4 regions of the Serratia sp. OS31 genome follow, and region 1 is predicted to be linked to each of the others. Evidence: predicted binding sites of a transcription regulator. Region 1 holds the regulator's gene; each other region holds the start of a gene.
What was found. Region 1 encodes PhoB, which activates phosphate uptake and scavenging genes when phosphate is short. Its sites were predicted from a motif close to CTGTCATAAAACTGNCNNAT; they were not measured.
Positions count from the first base shown of each region.

Region 2: a site for PhoB is predicted at 1,134-1,153, ahead of pstS (phosphate ABC transporter substrate-binding protein PstS). Genes of this name have one in related genera too.
Region 3: a site for PhoB is predicted at 1,494-1,513, ahead of opgB (phosphatidylglycerol--membrane-oligosaccharide glycerophosphotransferase). Genes of this name have one in related genera too.
Region 4: a site for PhoB is predicted at 1,183-1,202, ahead of phoA (alkaline phosphatase). Genes of this name have one in related genera too.

Region 1 covers NZ_JACJFQ010000004.1:78,485-81,613, reverse strand. Annotated here, with positions in the region: gene phoR (phosphate regulon sensor histidine kinase PhoR) at 1-1,276, opposite strand, end outside; gene phoB (phosphate response regulator transcription factor PhoB) at 1,301-1,990, opposite strand; gene sbcD (exonuclease subunit SbcD) at 2,192-3,129, shown strand, end outside.
Region 2 covers NZ_JACJFQ010000013.1:104,934-108,062, reverse strand. Annotated here, with positions in the region: gene glmS (glutamine--fructose-6-phosphate transaminase (isomerizing)) at 1-893, shown strand, start outside; gene pstS (phosphate ABC transporter substrate-binding protein PstS) at 1,230-2,270, shown strand; gene pstC (phosphate ABC transporter permease PstC) at 2,362-3,129, shown strand, end outside.
Region 3 covers NZ_JACJFQ010000010.1:52,095-55,223, reverse strand. Annotated here, with positions in the region: gene H5P17_RS10900 (ABC transporter substrate-binding protein) at 1-596, shown strand, start outside; gene H5P17_RS10895 (ABC transporter substrate-binding protein) at 650-1,381, opposite strand; gene opgB (phosphatidylglycerol--membrane-oligosaccharide glycerophosphotransferase) at 1,672-3,129, shown strand, end outside.
Region 4 covers NZ_JACJFQ010000002.1:81,208-84,336, forward strand. Annotated here, with positions in the region: gene H5P17_RS02675 (helix-turn-helix transcriptional regulator) at 1-365, shown strand, start outside; gene H5P17_RS02680 (glutathione S-transferase N-terminal domain-containing protein) at 429-1,136, shown strand; gene phoA (alkaline phosphatase) at 1,276-2,703, shown strand; gene H5P17_RS02690 (GNAT family N-acetyltransferase) at 2,892-3,129, shown strand, end outside.

The DNA.
Region 1 (3,129 bases):
TCAACCGGTTAGGCAAGGTAAAGATAAATCGGGTGCCGATGCCCTGCTCGCTGAGGATCTCCAGCCGCGCATCGTGGTGGCTGAGCGCATGCTTGACGATCGCCAACCCCAGCCCACTGCCGCCGGTCTGGCGTGAACGGGCTTTGTCGACGCGGTAGAAGCGTTCGGTCAAACGGGGAATATGTTCGGCCGCGATGCCCGGCCCATTATCACTGACCTGAAACTGCGCGCCGCTTGGCGTCTGCTGCCAGCTGACCTCAATATTAGTGCCTTTCGGCGTATGATTGACGGCGTTATACACCAGATTCGACACCGCACTGCGAAGTTGGTCATCGTTACCGAACACTTTCAACTGCTCATTCACCCGGAAGGTGATTTCGTGGTTGCCGCCGCTCAGCGATTGCGCCTCACGTTGTAACACCCGCAGCATCAGGGGGATATCAACCCGCTCGTTCATTTCAACGTTAGGCGCCGCCTCGATGCGCGACAGCGTCAGCAGTTGCTTGACCAGTCCGTCCATGCGGCGAGTCTGCTCCTGCATGGTGCCCAACGCCTTACCGCGCAGCGAACCATCCAGCTCTTCGTCGCTCATCATTTCCAGGTAACCCTGCAATACCGTTAGCGGCGTGCGCAGCTCGTGACTGACGTTAGCGAAGAAGTTGCGCCGAGCCCCTTCCAGTTGACGCATCTGGGTCACATCGCGGGCCACCATCAATAATTGCCCTTCAGAGTAGGGCATCACACGAAATTCGACGTAATGCTCGTTATTCAGCTGCAGCGTCAAGGGGCGGGAGAACTCCTGCTGTTGCAGATAGTGACTGAACTCCGGATAACGCAGCAGGTTAAGGATGTGCTGACCATTGTCTTCCGGCCAGCGGAAACCCAGCAAATGCTGCGCCAGCCCGTTGCACCAAAAGATATTGCCTTCGACGGTGGTCATCACCACCGCATCGGGCAGCGATTCCGCTCCGCTGCGGAAGCGTTTGATCAACAGCGCCAACTCACGGCGTCGACGGCGGTTCCGTTGCTGCATCTGATACAGACCGTAAAACAGCGGTTCCCAGCTCCAGCGACCCGGCGGCGGCGTCATGCTGCGGTCAACCCACAGCCAGTGGGAAAGTTTAAGTTGGTTGTAGAAATTCCATGCCAACGCCGCCAGCACGGAGGCCAGCAGCAACCAGGGCAGATAACCGAAAATCAGCCCCAGCAGTAAGGCAGGCAGGCAGAAAAGGGCCAGCTCCAGGGCCAGCCTCTTCCAGGATAGACGTTCTAACACGGCATATTCTCCAGCGCGGCGCGATCAGTAGCGCGTTGAGAATCGGTAGCCGGTGCCCCGAACGGTTTGAACCATTTTGTCATGACCACTGGTCTCTAACGCCTTACGGAGCCGACGGATGTGCACGTCAACGGTGCGGTCTTCCACATAAACGTTAGTGCCCCAGACGTGATTAAGCAACTGCTCACGGCTATAAACGCGTTCCGGATGGGTCATAAAGAAGTGCAACAGCTTGAACTCGGTCGGCCCCATATCCAGCGCTTGTTCATTAGCCATCACGCGGTGTGAGGAAGGGTCCAGGCTCAGCCCTTGCATTTCAATCACTTCTTCCACCGCCATCGGTGAAATACGGCGCATTACCGCCTTGATGCGCGCCACCAGCTCCTTCGGTGAGAAAGGTTTGGTGATGTAATCATCCGCCCCGACCTCCAGGCCGCGCACCCGGTCTTCTTCTTCACCGCGCGCGGTCAGCATCATCACCGGAATGTCACGGGTCAGGGCTTCACGCTTCATATGTTTAATAAACTGAATGCCGGATCCCCCGGGTAACATCCAGTCGAGCAACACTAAATCAGGGAACGGCTCAGACAGGCGCGTCACGGCGCTGTCATAATCCTCAGCTTCCAACGGTTGGTAACCATTCTGTTCCAACACAAAGCACACCATCTCACGGATCGGCGCTTCGTCTTCCACCACCAGTATGCGTCTTGCCATCGTCAATCCTGCCAATGTGTTAGCGATCACAGTTGATTGCGGGCGCCATTATGCGTCAGTTTTGTGACAGATTTATGAAATAAATAGCCATGAAAAAAACGGGCTGTTATGGGCAGTAAGCATAGCGGTTATTTCTAATCACACAGAAACATCATATTCCCTTTATAATCACCGCCATTACCCTATCGCCCCGGGAGTGTCATGCGCCTGATCCACACCTCTGACTGGCATCTTGGCCAGTACTTTTTCACCAAAAGCCGCGCCGCCGAGCATCAGGCCTTTCTGCGCTGGCTGATCGAACAGATCGAACAACACCAGGTGGACGCGCTGATCGTCGCCGGGGACCTGTTCGATACCGGCTCGCCGCCAAGCTACGCCCGCGAGCTGTATAACCGCTTCGTGGTGGAACTGCAGCGCACCGGCTGCCAGTTGGTGGTGTTGGGCGGCAATCACGACTCCGTGGCAACCTTAAATGAATCGCGCGAATTGCTTTCCTGCCTGAATACCACCGTGATCGCCAATGCACAGAGCGAAATCGAACAACAGGTGCTGGTACTGAATCAACGCGACGGCCAACCGGGCGCCATATTGTGCGCCATTCCTTTTCTGCGGCCGCGCGATCTGCTCACCAGCCGCGCCGGTGAGTCCGGGGTGCAAAAACAGCAGGCGCTGCAAGAGTCTATCGCCGACCACTATCACACGCTGTACCAGGCCGCCTGTGCGCGCCGTGATACGTTGGGCTTGCCGCTGCCCATCGTCGCTACCGGCCATCTGACCACCGTCGGCGTAACGACCTCCGATTCGGTGCGCGACATCTATATTGGTACGCTGGACGCCTTCCCCGCCCAGGCCTTCCCCCCGGCAGATTACATCGCGCTGGGGCATATTCATCGCGCGCAAAACGTCGCCAAATCTGAGCATATTCGCTACAGCGGCTCCCCTATCCCGCTCAGTTTTGACGAGCTGGGCAAGGCCAAAAGCGTGTTTATGGTGGATTTCGACGCGGGTGCCCTGCAGCAGGTCAGCGCATTGGAGATCCCAACCTTCCAGCCGATGCAGCTCATTAAGGGAGATTTGGCACAGATCGAGCAACAATTACGGCTGTTTGCCGATTATCAGGGTGAATTACCCGTATGGCT
Region 2 (3,129 bases), on a different contig from region 1:
ATTGGTTCGAATCCCTGGCCGGTGTGCCTTGCGACGTCGAGATCGCGTCTGAATTCCGTTACCGCAAATCTGCCGTACGTCCGGGCAGCCTGATCATCACGCTGTCGCAGTCCGGCGAAACCGCCGATACCCTGGCGGCGCTGCGCCTGTCGAAGGAATTGGGCTACCTCGGTTCGTTGGCGGTGTGCAACGTGGCCGGTTCTTCGCTGGTGCGTGAATCCGATTTGGCGCTGATGACCAAGGCCGGGACTGAAATCGGCGTGGCTTCCACCAAGGCCTTCACCACCCAGCTGGCGGTGTTGCTGATGCTGGTGGCGCGTTTGGGCCGTCTGAAAGGCATGGCGGAAAGCGTTGAGCATGAAATCGTACATGGCCTGCAGGCGTTGCCGGCGCGAATCGAACAGATGCTGTCGATGGATAAAGAGATTGAAGCGCTGGCGGAAGGTTTCTCCGACAAGCACCATGCGCTGTTCCTCGGCCGTGGCGATCAGTACCCGATCGCCATGGAAGGTGCGCTGAAGCTCAAAGAGATCTCCTACATTCACGCGGAAGCCTATGCGGCCGGTGAATTGAAGCATGGCCCGTTGGCGTTGATCGATGCCGATATGCCGGTGATCGTGGTGGCGCCAAACAACGAACTGTTGGAAAAACTGAAGTCCAATATCGAAGAAGTTCGTGCGCGTGGCGGCCAGCTGTACGTGTTCGCCGATCAGGACGCCGGTTTCGTCAGCAGTGAAGGCATGACCATCATTCCATTGCCGCACGTAGAAGAAATCGTGGCACCTATCTTCTACACCGTGCCGTTGCAGCTGCTGTCTTACCATGTGGCACTGATCAAAGGCACCGACGTTGACCAGCCGCGTAACCTGGCGAAGTCTGTCACCGTAGAGTAATCCGCATCTGTTAGTGTCTAAAAGCCGGCCGTTGAGCCGGCTTTTTTCATGGCGAAATAAAATATGACAGGCGTGCGACAGTCGGGATAAAAGTTGTCATATTCAAGCGGATAGCGGCGATGGAAAGGGTTTTTTTATTGATTAATTACTGAGTGGTTTTATCTGTAACTATTTGATTTTAATTTGATAATGGTCTTGGGTTTGTTGTTGTAATATAACTGTCATATTTCGTACATTTTACTGTCACCAAACTGTCCTATTTTCCCTCCTGCAGCAATACTTACTCTGATGAAAACGACTCGAAGTCGATTTTTGAATATCCCATTAGGAGGGATTATGAAACTGATGCGTACCACCGTCGCCAGTATTGTGGCAGCGACTTTCTCCCTGACCGCCGTGTCCGCGTTCGCTGCTGCTAGCCTGACCGGTGCAGGTGCGACATTCCCCGCTCCGGTTTATGCCAAGTGGGCAGATTCTTATCAGAAAGAAACCGGCAACAAAGTTAACTATCAGGGCATCGGCTCTTCCGGCGGCGTGAAGCAAATCGTCGCCAACACCGTTGACTTTGGTGCTTCCGACGCGCCTCTGACTGATGACAAGCTGGCGGCCGATGGCCTGTTCCAGTTCCCTACCGTAATTGGTGGCGTGGTGCTGGCCGTTAATATCCCGGGCATCAAATCCGGTGAGCTGACCCTGGATGGGAAAACCCTGGGCGATATCTACCTGGGTAACGTGAAGAAATGGAACGACCCGGCGATCACCAAACTGAACCCAGGCGTCAAGCTGCCGGATCAGAACATTGCTGTGGTACGTCGCGCTGACGGTTCCGGCACCTCTTTCGTGTTCACCAGCTACTTGTCTAAAGCCAACGCGCAGTGGAAAGAGAAAATCGGCGCAGGCTCAACCGTTAACTGGCCAACCGGTCTGGGCGGCAAGGGCAACGACGGCATCGCCGCATTCGTACAGCGTCTGCCAGGCTCCATCGGCTACGTTGAATACGCGTATGCCAAACAAAACAACCTGGCCTACACCAAGCTGATTTCTGCCGACGGCAAAGCGGTTAGCCCGACAGAAGAGAGCTTCAGCGCCGCGGCTAAAGGCGTGGACTGGAGCAAAACCTTCGCGCAGGATCTGACTAACCAGAAAGGCGACAACGCCTGGCCAATCACCTCCACCACCTTCATCCTGGTGCACAAAGAGCAGAAAAACCCCGCTCAGGGCACCGAAGTGCTGAAATTCTTTGACTGGGCGTACAAAACGGGCGCCAAACAGGCTAACGACCTGGATTACGCCACTCTGCCGAACGAAGTTATCGAGCAGGTGCGTGCAGCATGGAAAACCAACGTAAAAGACAGTTCCGGTAAAGCGCTGTACTAACAACGCAGGGGCGCGTGATCTGCGCGCCCCACTCAGTTTTTCAGGGCTCAATCCAGGTTGGGCCTGCCAGGGTTAACACAGAGAGTGATCTATGGCTGAGTACAAGCCGACCATAAAAGCACCGAGTAAAAATGGTGACGTCATCTTCAGCGCGCTGGTTAAACTGGCGGCGCTGATTACCCTATTGTTGCTGGGCGGCATTATTGTTTCGCTGATCTTCGCCTCCTGGCCGAGCATACAGAAATTCGGTTTCTCCTTCCTGTGGACCAAAGAGTGGGACGCCCCTGCCGAGCAGTTCGGTGCACTGGTACCGATCTACGGCACCGTCGTCACCTCGCTGATCGCATTGATTATCGCCGTCCCCGTCAGCTTCGGCATCGCGCTGTTTCTGACCGAGCTGGCGCCAAACTGGCTGAGACGCCCGCTGGGTATCGCCATTGAGCTGCTGGCGGCGATCCCGAGTATTGTTTACGGCATGTGGGGCCTGTTCGTGTTCGCCCCGCTGTTTGCCGAATATTTCCAGACCCCGGTCGGCGACGTGCTGTCCGGTATTCCGATTGTCGGTGAGTTGTTCTCAGGTCCGGCGTTCGGTATCGGTATTCTGGCTGCCGGGGTGATCCTGGCGATTATGATTATTCCTTATATTGCCGCCGTAATGCGCGACGTGTTCGAACAAACCCCGGTGATGATGAAAGAGTCGGCCTACGGCATCGGCTGCACCACCTGGGAAGTGATCTGGCGTATCGTGTTGCCGTTTACCAAGAATGGCGTGATTGGCGGTGTGATGCTCGGCCTGGGCCGTGCGCTGGGGGAAACCATGGCGGTGACCTTCATCATCGGTAACACCTACCAGCTCGAC
Region 3 (3,129 bases), on a different contig from region 1:
ATAAAAGCATCACCACGCCGGCAGGTCTGAAGGGCAAAAAAATCGGTTATTCCGTCAGCGGGATCGAACAGGCTACGCTGGCAACCATGCTTGAACATGAAAAGCTCACCCCCAGGGACACCCAACTGATCAACGTTAACTTTCAGCTGACCAGCGCCCTGCTGGCTGGCCAGGTCGATGCGGTGATCGGCGGATATCGCAATATTGAAGCGCTGGAGCTGAAACTGCAGGGCAAAGATCCGGTGGTGTTTAACGTGGAAGACTACGGCGTGCCGACCTACGACGAGCTGATTATCGTCGCCAACCGCGACGCGCTGGCCGAGCCGAAAATCAAAAAATTCCTCGTGGCGCTGAAAAAAGGCAGCGACTACCTGCACGCCCACCCACAGGAAAGCTGGCTGGCGTTCGCCAAAGCCCATCCGGAACTCAATACCGAGCTGAACAAACAGGCCTGGCAAGCCAGCCTGCCGTTGTTCGCAACCGATCCGGCCAGGCTGGACAAGGCCCGCTACCAGGCTTACGAACAGTTCCTGTTCGACAACAAGCTGATCAAGAAAATCACCCCGGTGGAACAGTACGCGGTGGAGCTGCATTAAACGTTGTTCGCTTTATCGGGGGCGCAGTATGCAGCGCCCCTGCCATTCCCCCCTCAGGCAGAAGGCGCGACGGTAACATCCCCCTGACCGCTGCGTTGCAAAGCCTGCAGCACCAGGCCACTTGCCTTGCACCGCTCCACAAAATCACGTACATAGTCCGCCCCCGACGCTTTTTGTCGCGGAACCGCCATCGCCTGCTGGATAGCGGTGAAATGCCCAGCCAGCACCCGATACCCCGGATTTTCCGCCGCGGCGGCCAGCAACGGCTGACGCACGCCTGCGGCCGCATCCAACCCCTGTTCGAGAAACAAAGCTATCGCGTCGGCGGAGGTATCGGCACGCACCAGTTGCGCATGCTTCAAGGTGCGCGACAGGTACAGATCGTAAGCCGCTCCCTGGCCTACGGCAATGCGCACCTCGGACCGGTCGAGTTCGGCAACCTGCTGCCAGGGAGACGCCTGGGCCACCAGATAGGTCCCCTCAATGATCGCATAAGGCGCACTGAACGCAATTTGTGCCGCCCTCACCGGTTCGATGGCCATAAAGGCGATATTCCAGTCTCCGGTTTCCAACGTGGCAAAAACCTTGCCTGCGGCATCATAGGTCACCAACTCCAGCGCCACGCCCAACTCGCGGGCCAATGCGCGGGCCAGCGTCACGGAAACCCCCTGAGGTTCGCCGTCTGGCCCCTTCTGCGCCAACACCGGATTGCCCAGATTGATGGCCGCCCGCAGCATCCCCTGCGGGGCCAAATCAGCGAGTACGGCGGCGGGAATGCTCTGCATGGTTTTCTCCTGAACAAAGGGTGAAGGTGTTTCGTTGACGCTCTCCATTAAGGCTAGAGCCAAACGTCGGATGAGCAACATTCAGCCGCTTTTCACCTCATCGGCGTGATTCATGTCACACTATTGTCACAAAAACGACCGTTCGCACTCTGCCGCGCCTGGGCAACGCAAACACGCATTGACCCTGGCGCTTTCAATGCGCTATACCCTTCCTCTTTCGCGTCGTGCTGGGGTCGGCGGCGTTTGCCAGGGCAGTTAAGATTTCTTTTTAACCAGACAGGGTACGGTGGATGGTTTCAGCATTAATCTCGTTTGCACTTTTTTTAGCCTCAATTTTAATCTACCGGACCCGGGCCGCCGCCAACCGCTGGTGGCTGGCCACCCTGCTGACGCTGCTGGGCAGCTACCTGATCCTCAACGTGGTGCTGATCGCCAGCAACTACTTTACCGGTGACGGCATTACCGATGCGGTGATCTACACCCTCACCAGCAGCCTGAAGGGCGCCGGCGTCGGCAAATACCTGCTGCCGTTTGTCGGCCTGCTGGCGGTGCTGGCGTTGATCTTCACCGTATTGACCTGGAGTCTGGTGCGGCGCAAAGCCAAAAGCAGCAGCGTGGTTTACAGCCTGGTCGCCGTGCTGCTGGCGCTGTTTTCCGTCGGCACCACCCCGGCCTTTCAGGACATTTCGCTGCTGGTTAAAAGCCAAATCAGCGGCGATACCGCCGACTTTGACACCTATTACAAAGCGCCGAAGAAAACCGTACAGGGCAAAGCGCCGAACCTGGTGTATATCTATGCCGAAAGCCTGGAGAGAACCTATTTCGATCAGCAGACCTTCCCCGGCCTGGCCGACGAACTGAACCAGCACCGCGAGAACAGCATCGACTTCAGCAATACCCAACAGCTGCCCGGCACCGGTTACACCATTGCCGGAATGGTGTCTTCGCAGTGCGGTATCCCGCTGTTTGCGCCCTTTGACGGCAACGCCTCCAGCGCCGTATCCACCTTTTACCCGGAAAACGTCTGCCTGGGCGACGTACTGAAATCCGCCGGTTACGACAACTACTTCTATCAGGGTGCCGAGCTGGCCTTCGCCGGCAAAGATACCTTCCTGAAATCGCACGGCTTTGACCATGCCTACGGTTTTAAGGAACTGCGCGACCAGGTCAGCGACCCCGGCTACAAAAATGACTGGGGCTGGTACGACGATACCGTGCTGGACGTGGTGTTCGACAAGTTTGTCGAGTTGTCGAAGCAGAACAAAAAGTTCTCGCTGTTTGCCTTGACCGTGGACACCCATCATCCGGACGGTTTTATCTCCGCCAGCTGCAGCAAAAAGTCGTTCCGTTGGCAGAATAAAGAAAACCGTTCGCTGAGCGCAGTGGCCTGCAGTCAACAGCATATCGCCGCGCTGATCGACAAAATCAAGGCGTCCGAGTACTTCAAAAATACCGTTATCGTGGTGTCTTCGGACCACCTGGCGATGAACAATACCGCCTATGACATCCTGACCAGGCAGAAACGCCGCAACCTGTTCTTTATTATCGACGGCACCCGCCCGCAGACCGCGCTGCATAATGAGAAGCGCAGCACCCTGGACAACGGCGCCACCGTGCTGGACGTGATGGGCGGCGATAACTACATTGGCCTCGGCCGAAGCAGCCTGTCCAGCCCGACGTTGGCGACTTTGTTCTTGAACATCGACGAAAAAATCAACGCCTGGAAGCCAGCGGTGGTGAAACAGTGG
Region 4 (3,129 bases), on a different contig from region 1:
CGTTGCAATTCGCCCGCACCTGTTATGACCATCTGGCCGGCGAGATAGCGATAAAACTGCATGAGCGCCTGCATCAGCTAACCTGGTTAGAGGGTGAGGAAGACTACCGACTAAGCGAGGCAGGCCTAACGGCACTTACTCGGTTAGGCGTCGACTGTTCCCCTGCGCCTTCGCGAAGGCGCTTCGCCTGCGGCTGTCTGGACTGGAGTGAGCGCAAGGCCCACCTGGGTGGCGCATTGGGCGCCGCGCTGCTGACGACTTTCATCAGTCGCGGCTGGATTAAGCGCCAGTTGGAAAGCCGTGAACTACAGCTCACCGCCAGCGGGAAAAAAGCGTTGAAAGCACATTTTGACCTCACGGTTTAACCCCACGGCAGGGTAGTTTTGGTGCAATACTCAATAGGCAAACCGTCAACCCGAGGACTCTCCATGCTCAGTCAAACCCAATTTCCCATCACCAAACTGTGGCCGGCGCAGCATCCGGAACGGCTGCAGCTCTATTCGCTGCCCACGCCGAACGGGGTAAAAGTTTCCATCATGCTGGAGGAGATCGGCCTGCCGTATGAAGCTCACCTGATCGACATCGGCAAAAACGAAACCTGGACGCCAGAGTTTCTGTCGCTGAACCCCAACGGCAAGATCCCGTCCATCATCGATCCCGATGGCCCCGGCGGCAAACCTCTGCCTTTGTTTGAGTCTGGCGCTATCCTGCTTTATCTGGCGGAGAAAAGCGGCAAGTTCCTGCCGCAGGATCCCGCCCTGCGTTACGAAACCATCCAGTGGGTGTTTTTCCAGATGGCCGCCGTTGGCCCGATGTTCGGGCAGCTCGGTTTCTTCCACCGCTTTGCCGGACGTGAATACGAAGATAAACGCCCGCTCGAGCGTTATAAGAATGAGTCCAAACGCCTGCTGGGCGTACTGGAGAGTCGGCTTGAAGGCCGCGACTGGATCATGGGCCAGGATTACACCATCGCCGATATCTCGCTTCTGGGTTGGGTACGTAACCTGATCGGCTTTTACGAAGCCCGTGAGTTGGTCGAGTTCGATAGCTTCCCGCGGGTAGGACAATGGCTGGAGCGCGGTCTGGCCCGTCCGGCAGTACAACGCGGCTTGAATATTCCCGCCCGCAGCGAATAATGGATAGCCTGGGATAGCCGCCCGGCTATCCTTTTTTTCCCATTTACCGTCATAAAACTGTCATACCTCTGCACTACCCTCCTTCGTAACAAATTGATGCCAATTATAATTTTGTATTTCGAAAAGGAGCTTTCCCCCTATGCAGCAGTCCCTTTCCCTGATCGCCGGAGCTGTGTTATCCGCCTTACTCTGTTCCACCGCCTTCGCCGATGAAACCCCGGTCAATACCGCCGGACTTTCCGAGCGTGCGGCTCGCGGCAATATCGTTGAACCCGGCGGAGCACGTCGCCTGAGTGGCGATCAAACCGCTGCATTGAAAGCTTCGTTGTCTGATAAAACGGTCAAGAATGTGATTTTGCTGATTGGCGACGGCATGGGCGATTCGGAAATCACTTCGGCGCGCAACTATGCCGAAGGCGCAGGCGGCTATTTTAAGGGCATCGATGCCCTGCCGTTAACCGGCCAATACACCCATTATTCGCTGGACAAGAAAACCCACAAGCCGGATTACGTCACTGACTCCGCCGCCTCGGCGACTGCCTGGTCCAGCGGCGTAAAAACCTACAACGGTGCACTGGGCGTTGACGTTAACGGCAAAGACCAGCCGACGCTGCTGGAAATCGCCAAAGCGGCAGGTAAAGCCACCGGCAACGTTTCCACCGCAGAGTTGCAAGACGCCACACCTGCGGCGCAGATTTCCCACGTCACCTCGCGTAAATGTTACGGCCCGGAAGAGACCAGTGAAAAATGCGCAACCAACGCGCTGGAAAATGGCGGCCGCGGTTCGATCAGTGAACAGTTGCTCAAAGCCCGCGCCGACGTCACCTTAGGCGGCGGAGCAAAATCCTTTAATCAGTTAGCAAAAAGTGGCGAATGGCAGGGAAAATCACTGAAAGAGCAGGCAACTGCATTGGGTTATCAGTGGGTGGAAAACCTCGATGCCCTGAACGCCGTTAACGTCGCCAATCAGCAAAAGCCGCTGTTGGGGCTGTTTGCCGCCGGCAATATGCCGGTACGCTGGCAGGGGCCGAAGGCCAGCTATCACGGTAATCTCGATCAACCGGCGGTCACCTGTCAGAACAACCCGGCACGTACGGCCGATATCCCGACGCTGGCGGTCATGACCGAGAAAGCCATCGACCTGCTGAAAACCAACAAAAATGGTTTCTTCCTGCAGGTTGAAGGCGCATCGATCGACAAACAGGATCATGCCGCCAACCCGTGCGGCCAGTTCGGGGAAACTGTCGATCTGGATGAGGCCGTGCAAAAAGCATTGGAGTTCGCCCGTGCCGATGGCAACACCCTGGTGATCGTCACCGCTGACCATGCTCACTCCAGCCAGATTATCGCCGCCGACGCCAAAGCGCCGGGCCTGACGCAAATGCTGACCACCAAAGATGGCGCGCCAATGACCATCAGCTACGGCAACTCGGAAGAGGATTCGCAGGGCCACACCGGCACCCAGCTGCGTATTGCCGCCTACGGCCCGCATGCCGCCAACGTCGTCGGGCTGACCGATCAGACAGATTTGTTCTATACCATGCGTGACGCCATGGCGATCAAGTAAGCTAACGACCCCGTCCGCTGATTAATTAAACCCTGTTCATCGTTGCTCACGCCGGCGATGAACAGGGTTTTCGCCGTTTGAAACCTCCAGACTACTGCTATATTGTGGGACCTGTATTCCTCGCAAAAATGTTCTGCCCTGTCCGTAAACAAACCAATGTGATCCCACCCGACAATAAGGATGAGCTCTTGCATTTGATTACCCTGCCCTTCGACACCGAACGCCTGCAACTGCGCCGCTTCACGCCCGACGATCTCGAAGCCTACTCGACTTACCACCGTTTGCCGGAGGTCTATCGTTATCTGTATGCCCCCACCCCGGACAACGCGCAACTGGCCGATCAGCTTGCTCAGGCGATAGCTTCGCGCTTCAGTCAGGACGGCGATATTTTTTATTGCGCCGTCACCCTAAAGGACAGCGGAGAGT